DNA from 2 places in the Candidatus Clostridium radicumherbarum genome. Region 1 is predicted to be linked to the other one. Evidence: riboswitches for the same ligand, from Rfam matches in the RefSeq annotation. Region 1 holds a riboswitch; the other holds the start of a gene.
What was found. A riboswitch is a leader RNA that binds a small molecule or an ion and turns the genes downstream of it on or off. The one in region 1 is predicted to bind cyclic di-GMP.

Region 1 (7,566 bases):
TATCCTTTACATTAAGGCTTATGTTCACGCCATTTTTTATGGCAATGCCATTTACTCTATCTATACAGCCCTTAAGAAGGTCTTCAGTATTTAAGGCTTCAAGGTTAAAAGCCTCCTGCATGGAATCTAGCTTAGATAAATACAGAAGTTCCTCCACAATATTCGTTAGCCTTTTGCTCTCATCAATTATCACATCAGCTGCACTATTTGTATCCTCTATTACTCCAAGCTTTATTCCTTCTGCGTACCCTTGTATTGACATTAATGGTGTACGAAGTTCATGTGAGGCATTTTGTAAAAAGGTCTTCATGGTAGAGTCATAAGCTTTAAGCTTTTCTGCCATTGCTTCCATAGTCTCTGCCAATTCTCCAATTTCATTATCCTCATATTTTTCAGGTACAATTTTATAATCTCTTTCACCGATTTTCTTGGCATATTCATTTAAAAGTGAAATTGGTTTGGAGATCTTCTTAGATACAGCATTTGAAATTATTAATGCAATAATTGCAGCAACAAGCATTATGGAAAAAAGTATTACATTAATTGAAAGTATAAGCTGACTGCTATTTTTCATGTCTGAATAGAGTATTAAATTCCCTAATGATTTTTTATTTTCTAAAGCAAAGGGATGTATTAGTGCTGCATACTTTATATTTGAAGCACTAAAGTATTCTATTCTATTCTTTTTCAGCCCACTACCTAAAATATTTTTCTTACCTAAGGAAGGTATTATATCATTACTTAATATACCCGCCTCTTCACTTGCTAAATTCCTTGGAAAAATCACCTTCTCATTTACGTTTACCACTGCATATTTTATGTCAAGAAAGGTTTGGGTCTGTTTAAGTATTCTATTTATTTTTAACAGAGAGTTCAGTTCTGTTTTCTCGTCTGCAGTAATATTATCCTTCGTGCTGCTTATAAGCTGCGTATTCAGTGACTTTTGAATAATTTGAGCAGCAGATAAGAGTTGATTCCTGGTTTGATACCTTATATAAATATTGATGCATATATTAAATACAATGGAAGTTAAAATTACCAATATAATAATAATTGATATATGTGATAAAAATATACTTTTCCTAATGGATTTTTTAGAATTATTCATAGATCTAAACCTTCCTATTCCTGTTTACCAGAAATCATAAATCCATAGCCCCACATGGTTTCAATTGTAAGTGCAGCTCCTTCATTATTTAGCTTCCTTCGAATTCTTTTTACCATATCATCAGTAGCACGCGTATCTACTTCCATATCAAAGCCCCAAACCTTATTTAGTAGTTCTTCTCTAGATACTGCCTTATTTACATTTCTTACTAAATAAAGGAATAAATTAAATTCCATGGGAGTAAGCTTTAAATCATGACCATTACAAACTGCATTTCTGCCTTCAGTAGAAATAGTTACATCTAATATGTTTATTAATGCTGAGTTACTCTCTCTAGTTTTCTCAAATTCCATTCTCTTAAATATACTTTTTACTCTCAAAACTAGTTCTACAGGACTAAAGGGTTTAGTCATATAATCATCACTTCCAAGCATTAGACCAGCAATCTTATCAGATTCTCCGTCCTTTGCGGAGATAATAATAATTGGTACGTTGCTTTCCTTTCGTATTTGAGTGCAGACTGAAAGCCCATCTATCCCAGGCATCATAATATCTAGAAGAAGCATGTCAGCAGCCTTTTCCTTAAAGGCCAGTAAAAGCTCCTCACCATTAGTAAAAGCTTCCACAATGTATCCCTCTTTAACTAAAAATATTTTTATTAATTCTTGAATCTTGATTTCATCATCTGCTATATATATAAGTTTTTGTTCCACGTTAATTTCACCTCATATAGACATCTTCACTATCTATTATAACATTTGTCTTTTATATGTAATATAACTGCTAAAAACTTGCCACAATTCTGCCACATTTTATCGGAGATTTAACCTATATTAAAATGGTAAACTTTATTTGTAAGGAGAAAGTAAGGAATACAGGAGGCAGAAAGATTGATAATCTTTCTGTGCAGAATTAGGAATACAGGAGGGATATTATTGAAAAAGATTTTATTAATAATGTTAATGCTTATATGTTTTTTGGCTGCTGGCTGCGAAAGGAGCGGAACATTAACGCCCGTATCAAATAATAAAAAATCCTCTATACTAAGCCCTGCTCAAAAGAATAATACTACTTCAGCAAATATTAATAAGGCCGATGGATCAACTAATATGACCCCATCAACAGATAAGGAAATGCAGGAAGCTTCTAATATGCTAGATAAATTAGATAGTACCTTAAATGGCCTAGATAATAGTTCGGAAATAAATACAACTGAGTCAATAATAAATAATATAAATTAAGGAGATGTTTTTAAAATGAAAAATTTAAAATTTAAGGTAATCTCATCATTGATTTCAGCAGCCCTTATAATACCTATGGCTGTCCATGCCCAAGGAACAAGTGCTACAGCAGGTAAACTTGGCGATGGACTTATAAAACAGCAGCAGCACCTTCAGTTAGTTCAGGAAAGACAGCAGTTCAAAGCTAATATGCTCCAGAAAAAAGATACTATAAAGAAAAATCACGAGACCATTCAAGGGCTTAGAAAAACAGTATCTGATAAAAGAGCCACTGTAAAAACAGACATTAATAATATTAAACAAAGTAAAAAGCAATTAACTTCTGATGATTTAAGCAAAATTGATGCACAGCGTAAATTAATTCAAAATGATGTGTCCGCAATACAAGCTACTAATGGCACCATTGAACAAGCCTTTACTCAATTTAAATCTGACGTGCAAAGCAAAAAATTTGATGCAGCAACTTCTGATTTAGATAAAGTGATAAGTATTCAAAACACAAGAATTAGCGAACTTACTAAATTAAATGCTGATTTAGATTCCTTATTAAACCTACTTCAAAGTGCTTCAGCAAATAGTTCAAATCAATCCACTCCAGCAGGGGCATAATGCATAAATAAAAGGGGGATTTTACAAAACTATTATTAAAAATAGTTTTGCAAAATCCCCCTTTTATATTCATTTATTATGTGGGAGTGTTTCTCAGCCTAAGTTGCTGATATATACTAATTTTATGTAATATCTTATCCAACTATTGAAATTTGATCCATTTCCTTTAAACTAGATGATGTTATATTATTGCTTTGAAAATATTCATGCCTTTTGCTGCTTATTTTATCTTGTACTGAATAAAAGCTTCTATTTAATAATAGTGCTATTTCCTTACAGGTTTTGCCTCCAATAATCATTGACTTAACCCTATTTTCTTCCTTAATTGTCCACTGCTTGCGACATGCGGGAAGTTTCTTCTGCTTGTCTACATTAATTTTTTGCTGCAGCCATTCTGGCACCTTGGTGCTTGCCATGTCCCTGAAAGTGGTATAACATGATGTAATAAATTTAATATCTGCTGTTTTAGTATTCCATTTATCTTCATGTTCCTCTATAAATAGTTTAAAGTTATCTATTGAAATTTGATATTTTTTAATTGAGTTTATTCTAAATTTCTTATATTTTAAATAATCTTTATCCATCCAATTATAAACAGTTCTTGTGCCAACCGCTAAAATCTCAGAAATATCCTTTGGAGTAAGGTATTCACCGTTTGCAATTATCTGCTCTCTAAGACCTATTTTGTGGGCTTTTAGTAAAACAGCATTTTTGGTTCTAGCAAGCTTCTTTGCAATATTCTCTATGGTCATTACGCCCCATTTTTCTTCTAGATAAGTTACTTCTTCTGAAAGCCAATGCCTATTTTCACAATTAAGACCTAGTTGTTTGGCTTTTTTAATTATGCTTTCCCTTGTTCTATTGGGTAGTAATAAGATTAATTCATTCATTGGTTTAATTTGATAAAAGTTATAAAGAACATTTTCTTCCTGCTCAGACCACCTATTGGTTAAATTCTCCTTTGGATATTTGTTTGTATCTAGCTCTAATCTTTGAGCTTTTCTAACTACGCTGTCATAACTCCTATCAAGCACCTCCATAATAACTCTCAATTCAACTTGTCCCCAATTTTCAGCTAGATACTTTTGTTCTTCTGAACTCCACTTTTTTACCATACTGCACCTCTCAATTAATAAAACGTTTTGTTTTTAGGTAACAAATTATTTAACGTTTAAGTTACAAGTAACTTTTACATTAAAAAAAGACAGGCAACACAGCGCCTATCTTAGAAAGATACAACTGTTACCCTATATTTTTGGCAACCTGACTATCATGGCAAATAAATTTGCTTTAGACTCACGGCTTTGCGTCTCCACCTTTTGATGGATTTGCTATTTACTAATATAAAATAATTGATTTATATTAAGTTATTACCATTATATTCTATATTAAATGAGAAATCAATATATCTAATAATAATTATACGAAATATTTTGTATTTTTTAGGTGGTACCTAAGATAATTTGTAATAATTTCAAAAAAAGTGACAGTTTTCATTGAATAAAGTCTATTAAACTAAATAAAAAGAGCCCATAGGCACATTTAAGATCTATGGGCATCAATATAGTTAATTCACATTACCCTCTAATACAGTCTTGTATATAAATTCATTTTGAATTACTTCCTGCTCTAATTTATGGGATAAGTCTTTATTGAACTCTGATTTTATTTTTTCCCTATACTTTTTGCTAATAGCATACATTAATATATTCATTATTACACCTCCCAAATTACTTATAAATTCTCTATACCTCTTATACGTATATTATACTACAGAAGATCCAAAAAGATACTATAAATAAAATATTAACATGATAAATATTGATTTCACAATGTTCTCTGTACTAGTATTGTTAGTATTTTCACATGATAGTTAAATGTTTATTTATATAATATAGGGGGGTATGGTATACAGGTGCCATATTTTATCCTATGGAAATGAAAATTTATTTGCAATACACAAATAAAATAAAAAAGACACTCCAATAAAACTTGGAATGCCTTTCTTATTTGTTAATTATAAAACCAATCTCTTAACTGATAATTCTTTATGCTGCTTCAAATCTAGGAACTCAGAGTTGTCCAGCAGTAGTGGTCTTGTTAAATCATTTACATCTATTTGTATAATCTTACAAACCTTTTCTGTATTTAATTCAACCATTTCTCCAATATAATAATTAACTACGTGACTTAAGAAAATATTACTATACTCATAATCAAGCCTTCCTAGACTTTCTTTCTTAATTATTTCAAGTGCTTCGAAAGGTCCCTTGCTATTTTTATAGCTCCTATCAGAATTCACAGCATCAAAGGTGTCTGCTATAGCTATTATTTTTGCGAACTTATGAATATTCTCTTCCTTTAATCCTAATGGATATCCGGAGCCATCATTTCTTTCATGATGCATAAGCACGCCATAGCTCACAGACTTATCTAAAAAAGGTATCTCTTTTATATAGTTATAACCTATTGTTGGATGCTTCTTAATTTCATAAAATTCTTTTTTAGTTAAGTCTCCAGGTTTATCTAAAATACTCTTATCTATTTTAACTTTACCAAAGTCATGTAAAACTGAGGAATATGTAAGAAGGTTAAGATCACTGCCGCTTAATCCTATCCATTTGCCTAGTATTGTACTTAAAGCAGTAACGTTAACTCCATGTCTATAAATAGTATCTTTCCCACTGCCATAAAGGACAATATTCTTAATCACTGAGTTTACTGATTTTAACTCACTTTGAATTTTAACAGCAAATCTTCTTATTTCTTCTATACTTGTTACTTTTAAATTTTCCATATCCTCATAAATATTTTCTACATTGAAGGTAAGTTCCTCAAGACTTTCTTGAACTTCCTCAAAAGTCCTAATTTCATCAGCATCCTTGCTGTAATCTTGTTCAGCATCAAAATCTCCATAGTATACCTCAATTTGATTGTCTATATAATAATCTTTCAGTTTATCTATTGCATATTGGGTTACAATTGTACCCTCTGCAATTAGAAGCTTACCATTAGCTTTTATTTCCTTAGACAAAATCATACCTGGAGTTAATTCATGAACATACAATAGCTGCTTCCCTTTTACCATATATGACACCTTCCATAGTTAACTCATAATATTACTTATACAATTCTATAGAAAAATCATATATCCTTTGTCTAATAACGGATTATTTTGTCTAAAAATTCAATTATTTTTCCCTAAATTTCGCAAATTATAATTAGTTTAGTCAATTTATAATACATATTAAGCTTTTCACTGTAAAAAGAACTATTGATTTTTTTATTATAAATTAGAAACCACCCTTTCTTACTTCTTTACTTCTTTCATATTGAACTGGCCAAAATATATCATCTTGAAGCTCTTTAGCTGAAACTAGGGGCCAATACGGGTTACGTAACAACTCACGCCCTAAATATACTAAATCAGCTCTATTATTTTGTATAATTTCCTCTGCCATAAGAGGACTTGTAACAAGGCCACCCGCAACAACAGGTAAGCTGGTGAGTTTTTTTATTTTTTCAGCAAACCCTATTTGGTACCCTGGATATGTATTTATGTGTGCTTGAACTACTCCGCCTGAGCTTACATTAATAATATCTATACCAGCTTCCTTAACAAAGTTAATAATTTCAGCAGTATCTTCAGGGTTATTACCACCTGCTGCATATTCTACAGTTGAAACCCTTAGTATTAAAGGTAATTCCATTGGCCATTCTTCTCTTACTGCTTTTATAACTTCCATTAAGAATCTAGCTCTGTTTTCTTTACTGCCGCCATATTCATCTGTTCTTTTGTTAGTTAACCCAGACATAAATTCATTTATTAAGTATCCATGAGCTCCATGAATTTCAATTACATCAAAACCTGCCTCCCTAGCTCTTCTGGCACCATCCTTAAAGGAACTTATTACCCTTTTTATATCTTCCTTGCTCATTTCTATTGGTGTTTTGTATTTTTCATTAAAGGCTATAGAGCTTGGGGCTATAATGTCCTCAGTACCTACTTCACACTTTCTACCTGCATGAGCAAGCTGTATACCCATCTTTGCGCCATGCTTTTTACATTCATCTACAATTTCTTTTAAAGGCTTTATATGTGAATCCTGCCATATACCTAGATCCTTATCAGTTATTCTTCCTCTGCTTTCTACTGCAGTTGCTTCAAGAATAATAAGTCCGGTTCCACCAACAGCTCTAGTTCCATAATGAATAAAATGCCAGGAGTTTACATTTCCATAATTATCTGCACTGTCCATACACATTGGTGCCATTACAATTCTATTTTTTAAATTCAAATTTTTTAGATTATATTCCGAAAATAATTTTGACATTTATTTGTCTCCTTCCATGTAATTATTTTAGTAATTAAAGGACTTTCCCAGCTATATTTAAAGTTTTATAACGGTAAAGTCCCTTGGTAAGCATAAATTATTTTGCTAAATTGTATATGTTTATTATGTCCTGTTTATTTAATTTTACAAAGTTTCCAACAGTTTTTGTATCTTTATTTGTACACTTATCAGCCATTTCCTCAATTTTATCTTCTGGAATATTGGCATCACTTAAGGTAACTGGAAGTCCTATTTTCTTAAAGAATTCCATCAT
Region 2 (7,566 bases), on a different contig from region 1:
ATGTGACTTGGTCAAGCAGCAATACATCTGTAGCTATAGTTGATAATACAGGAAAAGTATCAGCCATAGGAAAAGGCGCAGCTACAATAACTGTTAAGACTATTGAAGGTGGATACATTGCTAACTGCATTGTTAACGTAGTTGATAGAAATATAGAAGTTTTATCATTAATAGGAAGCAGCAGATATGATACAGCTGTCAAGTTAAGTCAAAGTCAATTTAGTACTACAGATACTATAATAATTGTAAATGGAGGAGCTATGGCAGATGGATTAGGGGCTACACCACTAGCTAAATACAAGAATGCTCCACTGCTACTGACAGAAACAAACTCTCTTACGGATTCAACTATAAATGAGATAAAGAGATTAAAAGCTAAGAAAGCTATTATAGTAGGGGGAACTGGTGTAGTTAGTGATAATGTAAAATTTGAGATTCAAGCTTTAGGATTAACTGTTGAAAGAATCAGTGGAAGTGATAGATATAGTACATCTTTAGAGGTTGCAAAATATATAGACAAGAATTGTTATAATGTAAGCAAAATAGTTATAAGCAATGGCTATGGTGAAGCTGATGCTTTATCCATTGCACCTGCTGCAGGTAGAGATAATATGCCTATAATATTGGTGGAAAAAGACAATATTTCAACAGCTACTTATAGCTGGCTAAGTTCAAAGAATATAGAGAATGCATACATTATAGGTGGCACTGGAGTAGTATCTAATAATGTACTTAATAGTATTGATGTAATTGTTTCCGGAGATATAAGAAATAACAGACTAGGTGGAAAAAATAGATTTGAAACAAACTCATTAGTTATAGATAAGTTTTATGGAAGCGTTATAGATAAGACTTATATAGCAAAGGGATATGAGCTTATAGATGCTTTATCAGCAGGATCAATTGCAGCAATTAATACTTCTCCAGTAGTACTGTCAGACAATGATTTAGATACGAGTCAAAAAGCAGTAATTGGTAAAAGATATGGTAATATTATAATAAGGACTGGTGGAGGGATTTCAAACACCGCTGTAGATTCATTAATACAATGTCTACAATAAAATAATATTTAAGTTTAAACTTGAAAATAAAGTGAATGTAGGAACACGTAAAAGGTATACAAAAATTCAAAAATAAAACGGGGAACCTCATTTATTAGTAGTTATGGAGAGTCTTACTACTAATAGATGAGGTTTTTAAACTATATTTACAATTAGATGTCCGTATTTGAAATATATTGTTGAAATTTATATTATTACAATTATTGAGAATTAATGGAATATTCAGTATAATTGTATTTAAAACAGCTTGACTTATATTATTTGGCTAGTTAGAGCCTCTACTATAGATTAGAAATCAACAAATTAGATAAAGGTTTGCTTTCTTTGTAGAAAATTATTATAAATTTATCTTGAGATTCTAATATTGTATAGCTTAGCAAGCTGAATGTAAATACAAGCTATGATATTACAAAGATGGAGGTGATTTTGCATAATATTAGACTTTTATCTCTAATACTGCTGATAAGAAACTAATGCTCGTGTAGGAAGTTTCTTAAATTAGGGGAGCTGAGAAGTGCGGTCTGTATCTGGACACTTGGGCCTCATGGAGCTAATAGTGTAACCTCCCCTCTTAAAAAACAAAATTATTTTAAGAGGAGAAAATTTTATGAACAAGAAAAAACTTATTTCAATTTTTACAGCCTTGGCAATGACCGCAAGTTTATATACACCTACCTTTGCTGCTAATGATAATCCACCACCACCAAATATTGAACTTGCTGCTTCTGAACAGAGTGGTAATGTTGTTAAGGCTGCTCAAGGAGCAACTGTGAATTTTTCTATCAAAGTGTCAATCCCAAGTGGTTATAATTTATCATCAACAGTAACGGTGAATACAAACTACCACATTACCAAATCAGGTACTCCTACGTCATCTGTACCTTCATCTGCTTTAACATTTAATACTAATACTGATACCACGCAAACTGTGGCTGCCACTGTAACTGTGGACAATGATGTACCTGTTGGAAATGTAGTTATTCCAATTACTGTAATAATTACTAATGCAAATCCCAATAGTGGTAAGGCTCAAATTGTTAATAATATAGTAGATATTTTTACTGTAAATGTCCAAGCAGGAGATACGACAGCGCCAGTAGTAACTATTTCAGCTCCAATAAACAATGGTTACTACAATGCAACAACATTACCAAATTCACCTATATATAGTGTTGATGAAGCAAATAAACACACTGAGGAAATTACTGGATGGGATACTACTGAAGGTACGCATACAGTTACCGTAACATCAACTGATGCCGCAGGTAATATAGGCAGTGCAAGTGCTATATATACAGTTGATAAAACTGCTCCAACAATATCAACTGCTATAGTTGATGGAGGAATTTATAATGCAGACACTCTGAAAGGTATAATTCAGAATGGTGGAGGAAAATACTATACTGTTCAAGATGCTAATCTTGACCCTAGCCAAGTATCTGCATCAGATTTAACTTATACAGAAGGGGATTATACAGCTACAATTACCGCTACAGATAAGGCTGGTAATTCTACAACCAAGAATATTAATTATACAATTGATAATACTGCACCATCTATATCCTTTAATTTTGATGATAATGGATTCTATAATTCTACATTTAAGGGTTTTAATCCATATTTTAATATTAAGGATGCACATCTTGACGAAAATTCTGTGAATGCACCTGCTCTTAATTTAGAAGAAGATAATCACAGTGTCACAGTGAGTGCGTCAGATTTAGCAGGAAACTCAAATAGTGCATCTGCTTCCTATACAGTGGATGATACTGCTCCAACTGTAACTATCAAACTGGACTCTGATAAGTTTTACAATAAAGCAGCCTTAGATACACTGGGAGATTACTACACAGCATATGATATCAATCTACTTAAAGTTGAGGCTTCTTCTTTGGAAAAGAGCACAGATGGTACACATTCAGCCACTGTAACTGCTGTAGACAAAGCAGGTAATATTACTATAAAGGCTAGCAGCTATACTGTAGACAATACTAAACCTGTAATTACATTTAATAAAGAGCTTGTAAATGGAGGGTTCTATAAATCAAGTGCATTAAAAGACATTAAGGATAGCTTCTTTACTGCAACAGATGCTCATTTAGATTTAAGTAGTGTTACTGTAGTGTCTTTAAATTTAACAGAAGGAACACATACGGTATCAGTATCAGCTAAAGACCTGGCAGGAAATGAGGAAACAAAAGATATTACTTACACTATCGATGACACCGCACCTGAAGTCAACTTTAATATTAAAGATGGAAGTTTCTTAACTACAAAGAGTTTAATTGAGCTTCTTGATGGAAAAAGCTATTATACTGCAACAGATAATATTGGAGTTGTAAGTCAAGTAGCAGACCAATTGCAAACTTCAGAGGGAAATTGGACATTAAGTGTAATAGCTAAGGATGCTGCAGGTAATGAAACTAAAAAAACTGTAACTTACACAGTAGATAATACACCTCCAGTTATTATTGCAAATTCCTTTGCTCATAAATACTATAAATCAACAGACCTACCGGAACTTGGTTTAACTGTTACTGACAATTTGGATTCAAATCCTAATTATAATACTCCTGAACTTTCAAGAGAAGCAGGGCTTCATAATTACACTATTACAGCAACAGATGCAGCTGGAAATAGCAGCGAAAAGGAAATCCAATATTTCATAGATGATACTAATCCAACTGTTACAATAAGTAATCCAGTAAATGGAATGTCCTATAAGTCAAATGAGTTGCCTGATTTAAAATACACAACAACTGATAATTCAGATTCTGGATTGGTCATAAAAGCTGATTCTTTAGATAAGACAGAAGGAATCCATACAATAACAGTTACTGCTACTGATGAAGCTGGAAACGTTGGAACAGCTAGTGTAACTTATACAGTTGATGATACACCTCCAGTTATTACTGGTGCACCAACTACTAGTCCAAATACTGCAAATTGGTACAATAGTGACGTAAAAGTTCATTTTACCGCTAGCGATGCTTTATCAGGAATTGCAAGTGTAACACCTGATCAGACAATATCAACTGAAGGTAGAAACAAGTCAGTAACAGGAACAGCAACTGATAAGGCTGGAAACAGTGCATCATATACTGTATCAGGAATAAACATAGACAAGACAGCACCTACTATAAATGTTGAAGATGGTGGTACCTACACACTTAATCAGGTTGTAGCATGGACTTCTTCTGATGAGTTATCAGGATTAGCTACACCATCCAGCGGAACAATTGATACAAGTAAAGTAGGCCTCAGAACTCAATTAATTATAGCTAGAGATAATGCAGGCAATACTATAGAAAAGACTATATCCTATACAGTTAAATATGCGTTTGGTGGAATACTTCAGCCAATTAATCCAAATGGTACTAGTTTATTTAAGCTAGGTAGTACAGTACCGGTGAAATTCCAATTGAAGGATGCTACTGGAAACTATGTTTCAACTGCAGCAGCTACATTATCAATTGCAAGAATGACCGATAGTGTTGCAGGGACTGATGAAGAGGTCGTTTCTACAAGTGCTGCAACTACTGGAAATGCATTTAGATATGATTCAACAGCTAATCAATATATATTTAATTTAAGCACTAAGAATTTAGAAAAAGGTACGTATAAATTAACTATTAACTTTGGTGGTTATACATCTGAACCAATACAAATAAGTCTCAAGTAATTAAATTAGAGATTTATTAAAGGCAATAGCATATAAAATAAAAAAAGCAGCCTCCAATTCACTGGTGGCTGCTTTTTTCCTATTTGAGTATTTAACTTTTGTGTTAATTAGAATCTCAATTTGTTTACCAATTGTCGTGAAGTCATTATATTTTTCTTGTGTTCATCTAATTTATCTGAAATTATACCTAAATATAATAAATCTGTTAAAATTAAAGACGAATTTCTTGATGAAACAGCGGCAAGTCTGAGATCCTTTTCTTGAGACGGTACATATAATACTAAATTTGAAAATTTCAATAGTGGACTTTTTATAAACTGTGTTATTGAAATTGTTGTTGCACCTTGATTTTTTGCCTGTTCCATTGCAATATTTATTTCTTTTGTGTTTCCGCTGTAGCTAACCGCAAGAGCAACATCCTCTTTAGAGATATAAGTTGTTGCTGCTAATTGCATATGGAAGTCGTTAAAAAACACTACATCAAAACCAACACGAGATAACTTTTGTGCTAAATCATAACAACAAATTCCAGAACTACCTAAACCGTATAAATAAATACGTCTGGCATTTTTCATAGCCTGAACTGCATCATTCAAGGTTTCAATTCTTAAAAGCTTGTATGTCTGATCTACAACAGAAGTATCAGATGACTTTGACTTTTTTACTATTGTCTTTAAAGAGTCGTTTTGACAAATTTTTTCGGAAAATAATGGAATTTCTTCGGTGTTATCCTTTGCAAGATCTATTTTTAATTCACTAAATCCGTTATATCCAAGTTTTTTTGAAAATCTTATAATTGCAGCTGGGGATGTATTTATTTTGGCAGCGATATCCTGAACAGAATCATACACTATTCCATTTACATTTTCTAAAATGTATTGTGAAATTTTTTCTTCAGTTTTTGTGAAATTATCACAGGATTTAATTTTATATAAACAGCTCATGAAATGACCTCACTTTAAGTTTCATTGATCAAAATTAATATGCCTATAATAATTGTACCAAATTTATTGATAAATTGCATAAGAATTAACCTTTTATTTTTCTAATAGCTTTTGAAATATTACCATTTTCTTTAGCTAAAATTTCACTGCAAACTTCTTTGCTATTCTTAGTTAAAACCATGCAAATTGCAACTTTAACATTATTATCACTTTCTAGTAAATATTTAGCGGCCTCATCTGTTGTACAATTTGAACTTTTAGCTATAATATTTATAGCTCGTGCCACTAATTTCTCATTTGTTGGTTGAACATCCACCATTAAATTGTGATAAACTTTACCTAACTTTACCATTAAAGAAGTAGAAATCATATTCAATATCATTTTTTGTGCAGTTCCAGCCTTCATTCTTGTACTGCCAGTTATAACTTCTGGCCCTGGTACAGCCTCAATTGATATATCAGCATGTTTACCAATTTCAGATGAATGTACACATGAAATAGTTCCAGTTAATGCACCAATTTCATGAGCATAATCAAGCCCACCAATTACGTAAGGGGTTCTACCGCTGGCAGCTAGTCCAATGACTACATCATTCTTATTTAGTTTAATATTTATTAAGTCCTCTTTGGCAAGTGAAGGTGAATCCTCAGCGCCCTCCTTAGCTTTTAAAAGTGCACTGAATCCACCAGCGATTAAACCTTGAACTAGACTAGGATCCACTCCAAAGGTTGGAGGACATTCGCTGGCATCTAAGACTCCAAGCCTACCACTAGTGCCAGCTCCCATATATATAATTCGACCTCCTAATAACATTCTTTCATAAGCAAGATCAACTAACCTTTCAATAAATGGAAGTACCTTTTCTACTGAATAAGCAACTTGTTTATCTTCATTATTAATTGTCTTTAGAATATCTTTAGTATCCATAATATCAATATTTACACTATTTTCATTAATTCTTTCTGTATCAAGAACATTTAAATCAACTTTCATTATAATCACTCCTTTGTAACTATATTATATAACTTTAAAATAAAATTTCAATATTATTTAAAATAATGTGTAATAAATCTTCAAAATAATTGTTGAATATTTGTCATATATTTTATTTTTATTAATAAACTTATTATTACAAGATACTTAAATAAATGGCTTAATTTTAATTGTGTAAACAAATACATAGAGCTAAAGTATAAATGGACTTTATATTTTATATTAACTTAATTTTGCTATAGCTTTAAAGTTCAGGGTTAAAAGAGAGATGAAATAATATTTTATCTATATAAACTATTTTTTGAAATATTATTGACATATAAATTGAACAAGCTATAATAAAGGTATACCAAATAAAAAATGCAAAGGTTATCAATAATAGTAGATAAGTAGCTTAGGAATTATTTTTAATAAGATTTTATTTCTACTATTATGATAGCGGAAAGGAGATATTATGGATTATAAAAGAATTGCTCAAGAAGTACTGAATTCTGTTGGTGGAAAGAGTAATGTTTCAGCTAATTTCACTTGCATGACAAGACTTAGAATCAGTCTTAAGGACACATCAAAGGTAAAGCTTGATGAAGTTAAGAAAATTGAAGGTGTATTAGGCGTAGTTGAATCTGATACACTACAAGTAGTTTTTGGACCAGGAAAGGTAAACAAAGTTGGAGCTGAATTTGCAGCACTTACAGGTATAGCACTTGGAACTTCTGATGAAGTAAATGCAGAAGATCTTGCTAGAGAAAATAAGGCGGCTAATAAGGCAAAACAAAACAATCCTGTTCAAGTTTTCTTAAGAAAAATCGCTAATATTTTCGTACCTTTATTACCAGGTATTATTGCAGCAGGTTTGATTAATGGTTTAACAAATGTTATAAATGT

Region 2: it holds a riboswitch for cyclic di-GMP, as region 1 does, so the genes downstream of both, ACJDUH_RS18335 (Ig-like domain-containing protein) here and ACJDUH_RS01545 (hypothetical protein) in region 1, are expected to answer to the same signal.

What each region holds. Positions count from the first base shown of each region.
Region 1 is NZ_JBJHZY010000001.1:309,912-317,477, reverse strand. It holds gene ACJDUH_RS01565 (sensor histidine kinase) at 1-1,108, opposite strand, end outside; gene ACJDUH_RS01560 (response regulator transcription factor) at 1,123-1,821, opposite strand; gene ACJDUH_RS01555 (hypothetical protein) at 2,044-2,349, shown strand; gene ACJDUH_RS01550 (hypothetical protein) at 2,365-2,958, shown strand; gene ACJDUH_RS01545 (hypothetical protein) at 3,093-4,073, opposite strand; cyclic di-GMP riboswitch class I at 4,213-4,301, opposite strand; gene ACJDUH_RS01540 (hypothetical protein) at 4,526-4,672, opposite strand; gene ACJDUH_RS01535 (HD-GYP domain-containing protein) at 4,976-6,046, opposite strand; gene namA (NADPH dehydrogenase NamA) at 6,252-7,292, opposite strand; gene ACJDUH_RS01525 (iron-containing alcohol dehydrogenase) at 7,390-7,566, opposite strand, start outside.
Region 2 is NZ_JBJHZY010000005.1:146,682-154,247, reverse strand. It holds gene ACJDUH_RS18340 (leucine-rich repeat protein) at 1-1,061, shown strand, start outside; cyclic di-GMP riboswitch class II at 1,555-1,638, shown strand; gene ACJDUH_RS18335 (Ig-like domain-containing protein) at 1,669-4,743, shown strand; gene ACJDUH_RS18330 (MurR/RpiR family transcriptional regulator) at 4,851-5,687, opposite strand; gene murQ (N-acetylmuramic acid 6-phosphate etherase) at 5,773-6,681, opposite strand; gene ACJDUH_RS18320 (PTS transporter subunit EIIC) at 7,136-7,566, shown strand, end outside.